Regions from separate parts of the Bradyrhizobium tunisiense genome, predicted to be linked through region 1. Evidence: predicted binding sites of a transcription regulator. Region 1 holds the regulator's gene; the other holds the start of a gene.
What was found. Region 1 encodes HrcA, which represses chaperone genes, less so after heat shock. Its sites were predicted from a motif close to GTTAGCACTCNCNNNNNGNGAGTGCTAAC; they were not measured.
Positions count from the first base shown of each region.

Region 2: a site for HrcA is predicted at 2,795-2,823, ahead of ACFDR6_RS16335 (co-chaperone GroES). Genes of this name have one in related genera too.

Region 1 is NZ_JBHLEV010000001.1:1,292,977-1,297,043, reverse strand. It holds gene rph (ribonuclease PH) at 1-511, opposite strand, end outside; gene hrcA (heat-inducible transcriptional repressor HrcA) at 681-1,769, shown strand; gene grpE (nucleotide exchange factor GrpE) at 1,865-2,482, shown strand; gene pncA (bifunctional nicotinamidase/pyrazinamidase) at 2,615-3,337, opposite strand; gene ACFDR6_RS06040 (hypothetical protein) at 3,503-4,067, opposite strand, start outside.
Region 2 is NZ_JBHLEV010000003.1:649,809-653,875, reverse strand. It holds gene ACFDR6_RS16350 (L,D-transpeptidase) at 1-810, opposite strand, end outside; gene ACFDR6_RS16345 (protein phosphatase CheZ) at 1,127-1,912, shown strand; gene ACFDR6_RS16340 (hypothetical protein) at 2,078-2,599, opposite strand; gene ACFDR6_RS16335 (co-chaperone GroES) at 2,916-3,212, shown strand; gene groL (chaperonin GroEL) at 3,329-4,067, shown strand, end outside.

The sequences.
Region 1 (4,067 bases):
GCGTGCCGTTGTAGATGCCGCAGGAGATCGCAGCGACGTTGTCGCGCATCACATTGGCCTTGATCATGTTGCGCGCCTTCATCCAGTTGATGCAATCGGCGAGCGCGACCCAGGCACCGGTGATCGAGGCCGTGCGGGTGCCGCCGTCGGCCTGGAGCACGTCGCAATCGACCGTGATCTGGCGCTCACCGAGCGCTTCGAGGTCGACGATGGTGCGAAGCGAGCGGCCGATCAGGCGCTGGATCTCGACGGTGCGGCCGCTTTGCTTGCCGGCGGAGGCCTCGCGACGGGTGCGTTCCGAGGTCGCGCGCGGCAGCATGCCGTATTCGGCGGTGACCCAGCCACGGCCCTGGCCCTTCAGCCAGGGCGGCAGGCGCTCTTCCAGCGTGGCGGTGACCAGCACATGGGTATCGCCGAATTTCACGAGGCAGGAGCCTTCCGCGTATTTGACCACGCCGCGCTCCAGTGTCACGGGGCGCAGTTCGTCGGGCGCACGGCGGCTTGGCCGCATGGGAAATCCTCCAAAACTCGCAGGTGTAGGGCTGTTCGCGGTGCTTGTAGGGGGGGTGAGGGTGGGCGGCAAGGTTTTTTCACCCCCCGATTTCGTGGCCGCGAACGCCACGCTTGTCAGAAGCGCCCGGGATAGACAAATTACGTGTATCTGAGAGGAGTTACTGTTTGTGACCCATCACGATCCGATCCATCTGATCGCGCCGCGCGCAGGCCTTGCCCAGCTCAACGAGCGTTCCCGCGACATCTTTCGGCAAATTGTCGAGAGCTATCTCGCGACCGGCGAGCCCGTGGGATCACGTAATATCTCGCGCCTCATCGCGATGCCGCTGTCGCCGGCCTCGGTTCGCAACGTCATGGCCGACCTGGAACAGCTCGGCCTGATCTACGCGCCTCATACCTCTGCCGGCCGGTTGCCGACGGAACTGGGCTTGCGCTTTTTCGTCGATGCCCTGATGCAAGTGGGCGACCTCAATGAGGCCGAGCGCCAGTCGATCCAGAGCCAGCTCACATCCGTCGGCCAGGCGCATTCGGTCGAGGCGGCGCTGGACCAGGCCCTGACGCGGCTGTCCGGACTCACGCGGGCGGCGGCTGTGGTGCTGACGCCAAAATCCAATGCGCGGCTCAAACACATCGAATTCGTCCGTCTGGAACCGGAGAAGGCCCTGGTCATCCTGGTCGGCGAGGACGGCCAGGTCGAAAACCGCGTGCTGTCGCTACCGCCCGGAGTTCCCTCCTCGGCGATCACCGAGGCCGGGAATTTCCTCAATGCACGCATCCGCGGCCGCACTCTGGCCGAGGCCCGGCTCGAGCTCGAGACGGCACTCGGGGAAGCCCGCGCCGAACTCGATCAGCTGACGCAGAAGGTGATCTCGGCCGGAATCGCAAGCTGGTCCGGCGGCGAGAACGAGGACCGCCAGCTCATCGTCCGCGGCCACGCCAATCTGCTGGAAGATCTGCACGCGCTGGAGGATCTGGAGCGGGTGCGTCTTTTGTTCGACGATCTCGAGACCAAGCGCGGCGTCATCGACCTCCTGGGCCGGGCCGAGACTGCGGAAGGCGTGCGCATCTTCATCGGCAGCGAGAACAAGCTGTTTTCGCTGTCAGGCTCCTCCACCATCATCTCGCCCTATCGGGATGCCGCCGGCCACATCGTCGGCGTCCTGGGCGTGATCGGCCCGACGCGGCTGAATTATGCCCGTGTGATCCCGACCGTGGATTATGCCGCCCGCATCGTCAGCCGCCTTTTGGGCGGCTGACAGGCGTTTCCGCCGATCACGGGCGCTTGATTTTCGCGCGCTCAGGCACGATATCCGGGCCAACAATCCTGGAAACGAGTTCGAGATTAGAGCCGATGACCGATCGAGACCGGCAACCCGAAGACACGACCGCGCCGACGCCTGAGCCCGTGGTGTCAAAGCCCTACATCATGCCCGACGATCCCGAGCCCGGCTCGGTCGAAACGTTGCAGAAGGAAGCCACCGAAGCGCGCGACCGCATGCTGCGGACGCTGGCCGAGATGGAGAATCTGCGCAAGCGCACCGCCAAGGAGGTCGCCGACGCCCGCCTCTATGGCATCACCGGCTTTGCCCGCGACGTGCTCGATATCGCCGACAATCTCCAGCGCGCGCTCGATGCCGTCCCGGCCGAGGCCCGCGCCACGGCCGATCCCGGTCTGACCTCGCTGATCGAGGGCGTCGAGCTCACCGAGCGGTCCCTGCTCAACGCTCTGGAAAAGCACGGCGTGAAGAAGCTCGATCCGCAGGGCCAGAAGTTCGACCCGAACTTCCACCAGGCGATGTACGAAGTCCCCGATCCGTCGGTGCCGTCGGGCACCGTGGTCCAGATCATGCAGGCCGGCTATACCATCGGCGAGCGCGTGCTGCGCCCGGCTTTGGTCGGTGTCGCCAAGGGCGGCGCGAAGGCAGCGCCGGCGGCGAACAACAACGAGTCCAGCGACGCGCCGAACTGAGTTTGGTTGTCATTCCGGGGCGCGACGTAGTCGCGAGCCCGGAATCCATCGCGCAGCGGAGACAACCGTCTAATGGATTCCGGGCTCGCGCTGACGCGCGCCCCGGAATGACGGGAGGATAGAGCGCGTCGCCTACGCGCTCACCGCGATATCCGCCGACTGAATCCGCTTGACGCCGGCCTTGGCCATATCGGCCCAGGCCTTTGCCAGCGAACCCTGCGTGTCGATGCCGCGGCAGGCGTCTTCCACCACATAAACCTCGAAGCCTGCCTTGCGCCCATCGAGCGCGGTCCAGGCAACGCAGAAGTCCGTCGCCAAACCCGCCACGAAAACGCGCTTGATCTTGCGCCCCTTGAGATATCCGGCAAGTCCGGTCGAGGTCTTGCCGTCGGCTTCGAGAAAGGCCGAATAGCTGTCGACGTTCTTGTGAAAGCCCTTGCGGATGATGAGCTCGGCGTGCGGGATCGCAAGGTCCTTCGACAGCGCGGCTCCCTCGGTGCCCTGCACGCAATGGTCCGGCCACAGCACCTGCTTGCCGTAGGGAAGGTCGACGGTCTCGAACGGCTTCTTGCCCGAATGCACCGATGCGAACGAGACGTGGCCCGGCGTGTGCCAGTCCTGCGTCATCACCACATTCGCAAACGCTTTCGAGATCTTGTTGATGATGGGGACCACCTGCTCGCCCTCTTTCACCGCGAGACTGCCGCCGGGCAGGAAGCAGTTCTGCACGTCGATCACGAGCAGGGCGGAGGTCTCGTCAGGCTTGATCGGCGCCGCTGCAAAGAGTGCGGTCGGCGCGAGGCTCGCCAGCGCCGTCGTTCCGAGCATTGCGAAGACTTGTCGTCGGTCCAGCATCATTCGCCTCCCTTGGGATGATCCAACGGAAGCGAAGCCTAGTTCCGTTCGTATACGAACAGAAGCCCGAAAATGCAGCCGTCCTGGTGAGGGGTTGGGCTGCCGGCCCCAAAACTCACTGTCGTCCCTGCATGCGCAGGAACGACACCGCGTATGCCGAACGATTCAGCCCTTCGGCTGGATGCCGTCGCGCACGGCGCGGAAGCGGGTGAAGGCGGGCTGCCACTGGTCCCGCGGGGCGCTGGCGATGATGCGCAGCGAGGCGCCGCCGCTCGAGAAGCGGATCCACTGCACCACGGTCACCGGGACTTTGTCCTTGCCGCTGACGCCGTCGATCCGGGTCTCGAAGCCTTGCTGGCCATTGATGCGGATCGGCTCGGACATGGTGACGCGCGATTCGCGCACGCCGGGGATCTGAAGCGCCGCCTCCTGGGCGAAGCGGGCGCGGTCGCCCGCGGCTTGCGGGGTGGCGCCGATCAGGCCGAGGATCATGAACGGCTTCGCCTCATAGCCGGTGCTCTCGTCGCCGTCGGCCAGGATGATGCTCGAGCCCGGCGCCAGCGTGCGGATGTCCTTGAAGTCGGCGAGATCGGTGATCTTGAACGGCATCAGCGCGATCTGCTCCTCGGCCGAGACCCGCTTGCGGGTGACGGCGGTCGCAAACATCTGCCGCACCGCTTCATCCGTGTAGATCTTGGTCGCATTCTCCGGGATCTGCACCGCGACATAA
Region 2 (4,067 bases), on a different contig from region 1:
GAGCACCACCACCTTGGTGCCGACATTGACGCGGCCGTAGAGGTCGATGACGTCCTCGTTGCGCATGCGGATGCAGCCGGAGGAGACGTTGGTGCCGATCGTCCATGGCTCGTTGGAGCCGTGGATGCGGTACAGCGTCGAGCCGAGATACATCGCGCGGGCGCCGAGCGGATTGTCCGGACCACCCTCCATGTGCCGGGGAAGGTCGGGGCGGCGCGCGATCATTTCAGGCGGCGGCGTCCAGGCCGGCCATTCGCGCTTGGCCGTGATCGACTTCACGCCGGACCAGGTGAAGCCGGGACGCCCGACGCCGATGCCGTAGCGCATCGCCCTGCCGTTGCCTTCGACGAGATAGAGGAACTTGTTCGGCGTATCGACCACGATCGTGCCGGGACTTTCCTTGCCGCTATAGTCAACAGACTGTTTCTCGAACCTCGGATCGAACGGACGCTGCCGCGGATCGGCCGCCTCCTGCTGGAGCGTGCTTTGCTGATATCCGCCCTGCAGCTGCGGCTCGCCCATCGGCGGCAGGCGGCGCTGATCGTAATAGCCGGGCTGCTGCTGATACACCGGTTGCTCCGGCGCGTAGGCCGGACCGCGGCCGGGACCGTCGCCGAACAGGAACTCGATGAAGCCGCCGCCCATGTTCGAATTGGATGCGACGCGCACCGGCGCCGGCGGCACCCGCGGCTGGTAGAGCACCGCAGGCGGATCGTTTGGCACCGAATTGTCGAAGGCGCCGGCACTGGTTGCGCCGGCAATGAGGATGCAAGCGCTGCCGAGCAGCGCAACAGACATTTTCTTGAACATCGACGTACTCTGTACTGTTTCGTCTAGATCACATGCGCCGTGGAGGGCTGATGGCCGGTCCGCGCCCCTCGACGTGGTCAATAAAAAGCAAAAGCCGTTTTGTTTGGTAAACGTATCGGCCGTTTGGATTCACCACGTCGCCAACCGAGGGGCAATTTGGCGATCAGCGTTTATTTTCGATGAACGCGGCGCGGCCATGGTTAATCGCTTCTTTGCGAGGGGTCGCGCGACGCCGCACAACAGTTCCTGCTGTGAACTTCGTGTTAAATCGCTTCTGACTACAAAGTCGCGTGAGTGAGGTGGGGGGAGTTTCCTGATGGCTGTTCACCGCAAACGTTTTCGCGTCGAGGATATCGCTGGTGGCGAGATGCCGATTTTGGACGTAACCGAAGAGGCAATGCCGATGCATAGCGAGATCATGGCCGAGCTACGTGCGATCCGCGCACAGATGGCGAAGGGCAGCGCGCCGCTATCGGGCAGCGCGGCCATGGCGGCAATCGACGCCTCCACCGCCCACGAGCTCTCCGAGGCTCGCACCATGCTCGAAACCTATCGGGCCCAGATCGAGCAGTGCGAGAAGCTGAAGGTCGAGCTCGACCTCATCCATGACGCGATCGACCGCACCAAGCGCGAGATCGCCACGCTGCACGGCAAGAGCTTTGACGGCGGCGAGATGGCCAAGGTCAACGGCGAACTCGGCGCGGTCGTCGGCGGCACCGAGCACGCGACCCAGCAGATCCTCGAAGCCGCGGAATCGATCGACCAGGCCGCCAGCGCAATGTCCAAGGTGGACTCGGTCGACCAGCAGAAGCGGCTCGCCGACGACATCCAGGAACGCGTGATCTCGATCTTCGAGGCCTGCAACTTCCAGGACCTGACCGGCCAGCGCATCAGCAAGGTCATGACCACGATGAAGTTCATCGAGCAGCACATCAATGCGATGATGGAGATCTGGGGCGGCGTCGACGCGATCAAGTCCCACGTGCCTGCGCATGCGCATGTCGACAACCGCAGCGAGGACGAGAAGCTTCTCAACGGTCCGAAGCTCGCCGGCGACGTCGGCCATGCCTCGCAGGACGACATCGACGCGCTGTTCGACTGAGCGGACGCGACAGACGGAAAACAAAACGCCGGCCGAGAGGCCGGCGTTTTTTGTTTGCCGTCATTGCGAGGAGCGAAGCGACGAAGCAATCCAGGCTGCCTCCGCGGAAGCAGTCTGGATTGCTTCGCTACGCTCGCAATGACGAACGGTTAGGCCGGGACCTCGCTACGCCCTCGGCGCGCAGCGGACGTAGACCATGTTGCCGTAGCGGGTGGCGGCGTCCTTGTCGATGAAGCGGGTGATCAGGACCCGGCCGTCGAAGGAGATGATCTCGCGGTCCTGGTCGCCGGGGGTCGGGCCCGCTGGTCCGATGTAGTTCTTGCCGCTCGGCGACCCCTTCAGCCGCAGCTCCTGGGGCGTTGCCTGATCGGCCAGATGCATGATCACGCCGCCGGAGGAGCCGGCGGTGATCACATAGGGATTCTTGCACTGGGCCCGGGCGGCAGCCTCGGTGCGGGCGCGGTCGGCCGGGTTCTGGAACGAGGCCAGACCCCAGCGGCCCACGATCTCGTCGGCGCGAATGGTCGCGGGCATTTCCGGAGCTACTCCCGGCTCGGCTTCGGGCGGCGGCGCGGACGACGTCAGAGACGGCAGGCTGAAGCCGCCGCCGCAAGCGCCCAGCAGCAGCGCCAGACAAGAGGCGGCCGCCAGATTGGCAACCGTGCGCGCGTGAGCCGAACTGATCATGGCATTCCCCCGAACAAAACCATGGCCGCACCCCTCCCGCAGCCAAGCGCAAAACCGCTGCCGGAGCAATGACGTCCTTTGACACGCCGGCGCCCCGAACACGTTTCCAATGCCACCATCCTATATCCGCCTCACCAATCGCTTAACCACCTTTGCTTGACAGGATCGCGGCCAAGCCATATTTCCGGGCGTACTATTAGCACTCGGAAAGCCCGATTGCTAAGCGCGCCGTTCGATTCTCGGGATAGGGGATGGACGGAAGCGCCGCCCCACCCACTTCCACTACTTCCGAAGCGAGCCTCCAAAGGGAAACGTCATGGCTAAATCCAAATTTCGTCCGCTGCATGACCGTGTCGTGGTCAAACGTATCGACGCCGAGGAAAAGACCAAGGGCGGCATCATCATTCCGGACACCGCCAAGGAAAAGCCGTCCCAGGGCGAGGTCGTCGCCGTCGGCCCCGGCGGCCGGGACGAAGCCGGCAAGCTGACCCCGATCGACCTCAAGGTCGGCGACCGCGTGCTGTTCGGCAAGTGGTCGGGCACCGAGGTCAAGATCGACAACGAAGACCTCCTGATCATGAAGGAGTCGGACATCATGGGCGTTCTGGCCTAAGGCCATCCGCCTGAACAGCCGCTGAATGTGATGCCCGGATCACGCGATCCGGGCATCCATCATTCCGCCGTACAGCACAAAACAAGACACAGCACGAAACACGAGGGATTGCAGACATGGCTGCCAAAGACGTCAAGTTTTCCGGAGACGCGCGCGAACGCATGCTGCGCGGCGTCGACATTCTCGCCAATGCCGTCAAGGTGACGCTCGGCCCGAAGGGCCGCAACGTCGTCATCGAGAAGTCGTTCGGCGCGCCCCGCATCACCAAGGACGGCGTCACCGTCGCCAAGGAGATCGAGCTCGAGGACAAGTTCGAGAACATGGGCGCCCAGATGGTGCGTGAGGTCGCCTCCAAGACCAACGACCTGGCCGGCGACGGCACCACCACCGCGACCGTGCTGGCCCAGGCCATCGTGCGCGAAGGCGCCAAGGCGGTTGCCGCCGGCATGAACCCGATGGACCTCAAGCGCGGCATCGACAGCGCGGTGGCGGCCGTCATCAAGGACATCGAGAAGCGCGCCAAGCCCGTCGCCGCCTCCTCCGAGGTCGCCCAGGTCGGCACCATCTCCGCCAATGGCGATGCCTTCATCGGCAAGATGATCGCCCAGGCGATGCAGAAGGTCGGCAACGAGGGTGTCATCACCGTCGAAGAGAACAAGTCGCTCGACACCGAAGTCGACATCGTCGAGGGCATGAAGTTCGACCGCGGCTATCTCAGCCCCTATTTCGTTACCAATCCCGAGAAGATGACGGCCGAGCTCGAGGACGCCTACATCCTCCTGCACGAGAAGAAGCTCTCGGGCCTGCAGGCCATGCTGCCGGTGCTGGAAGCGGTGGTGCAGTCGGGCAAGCCGC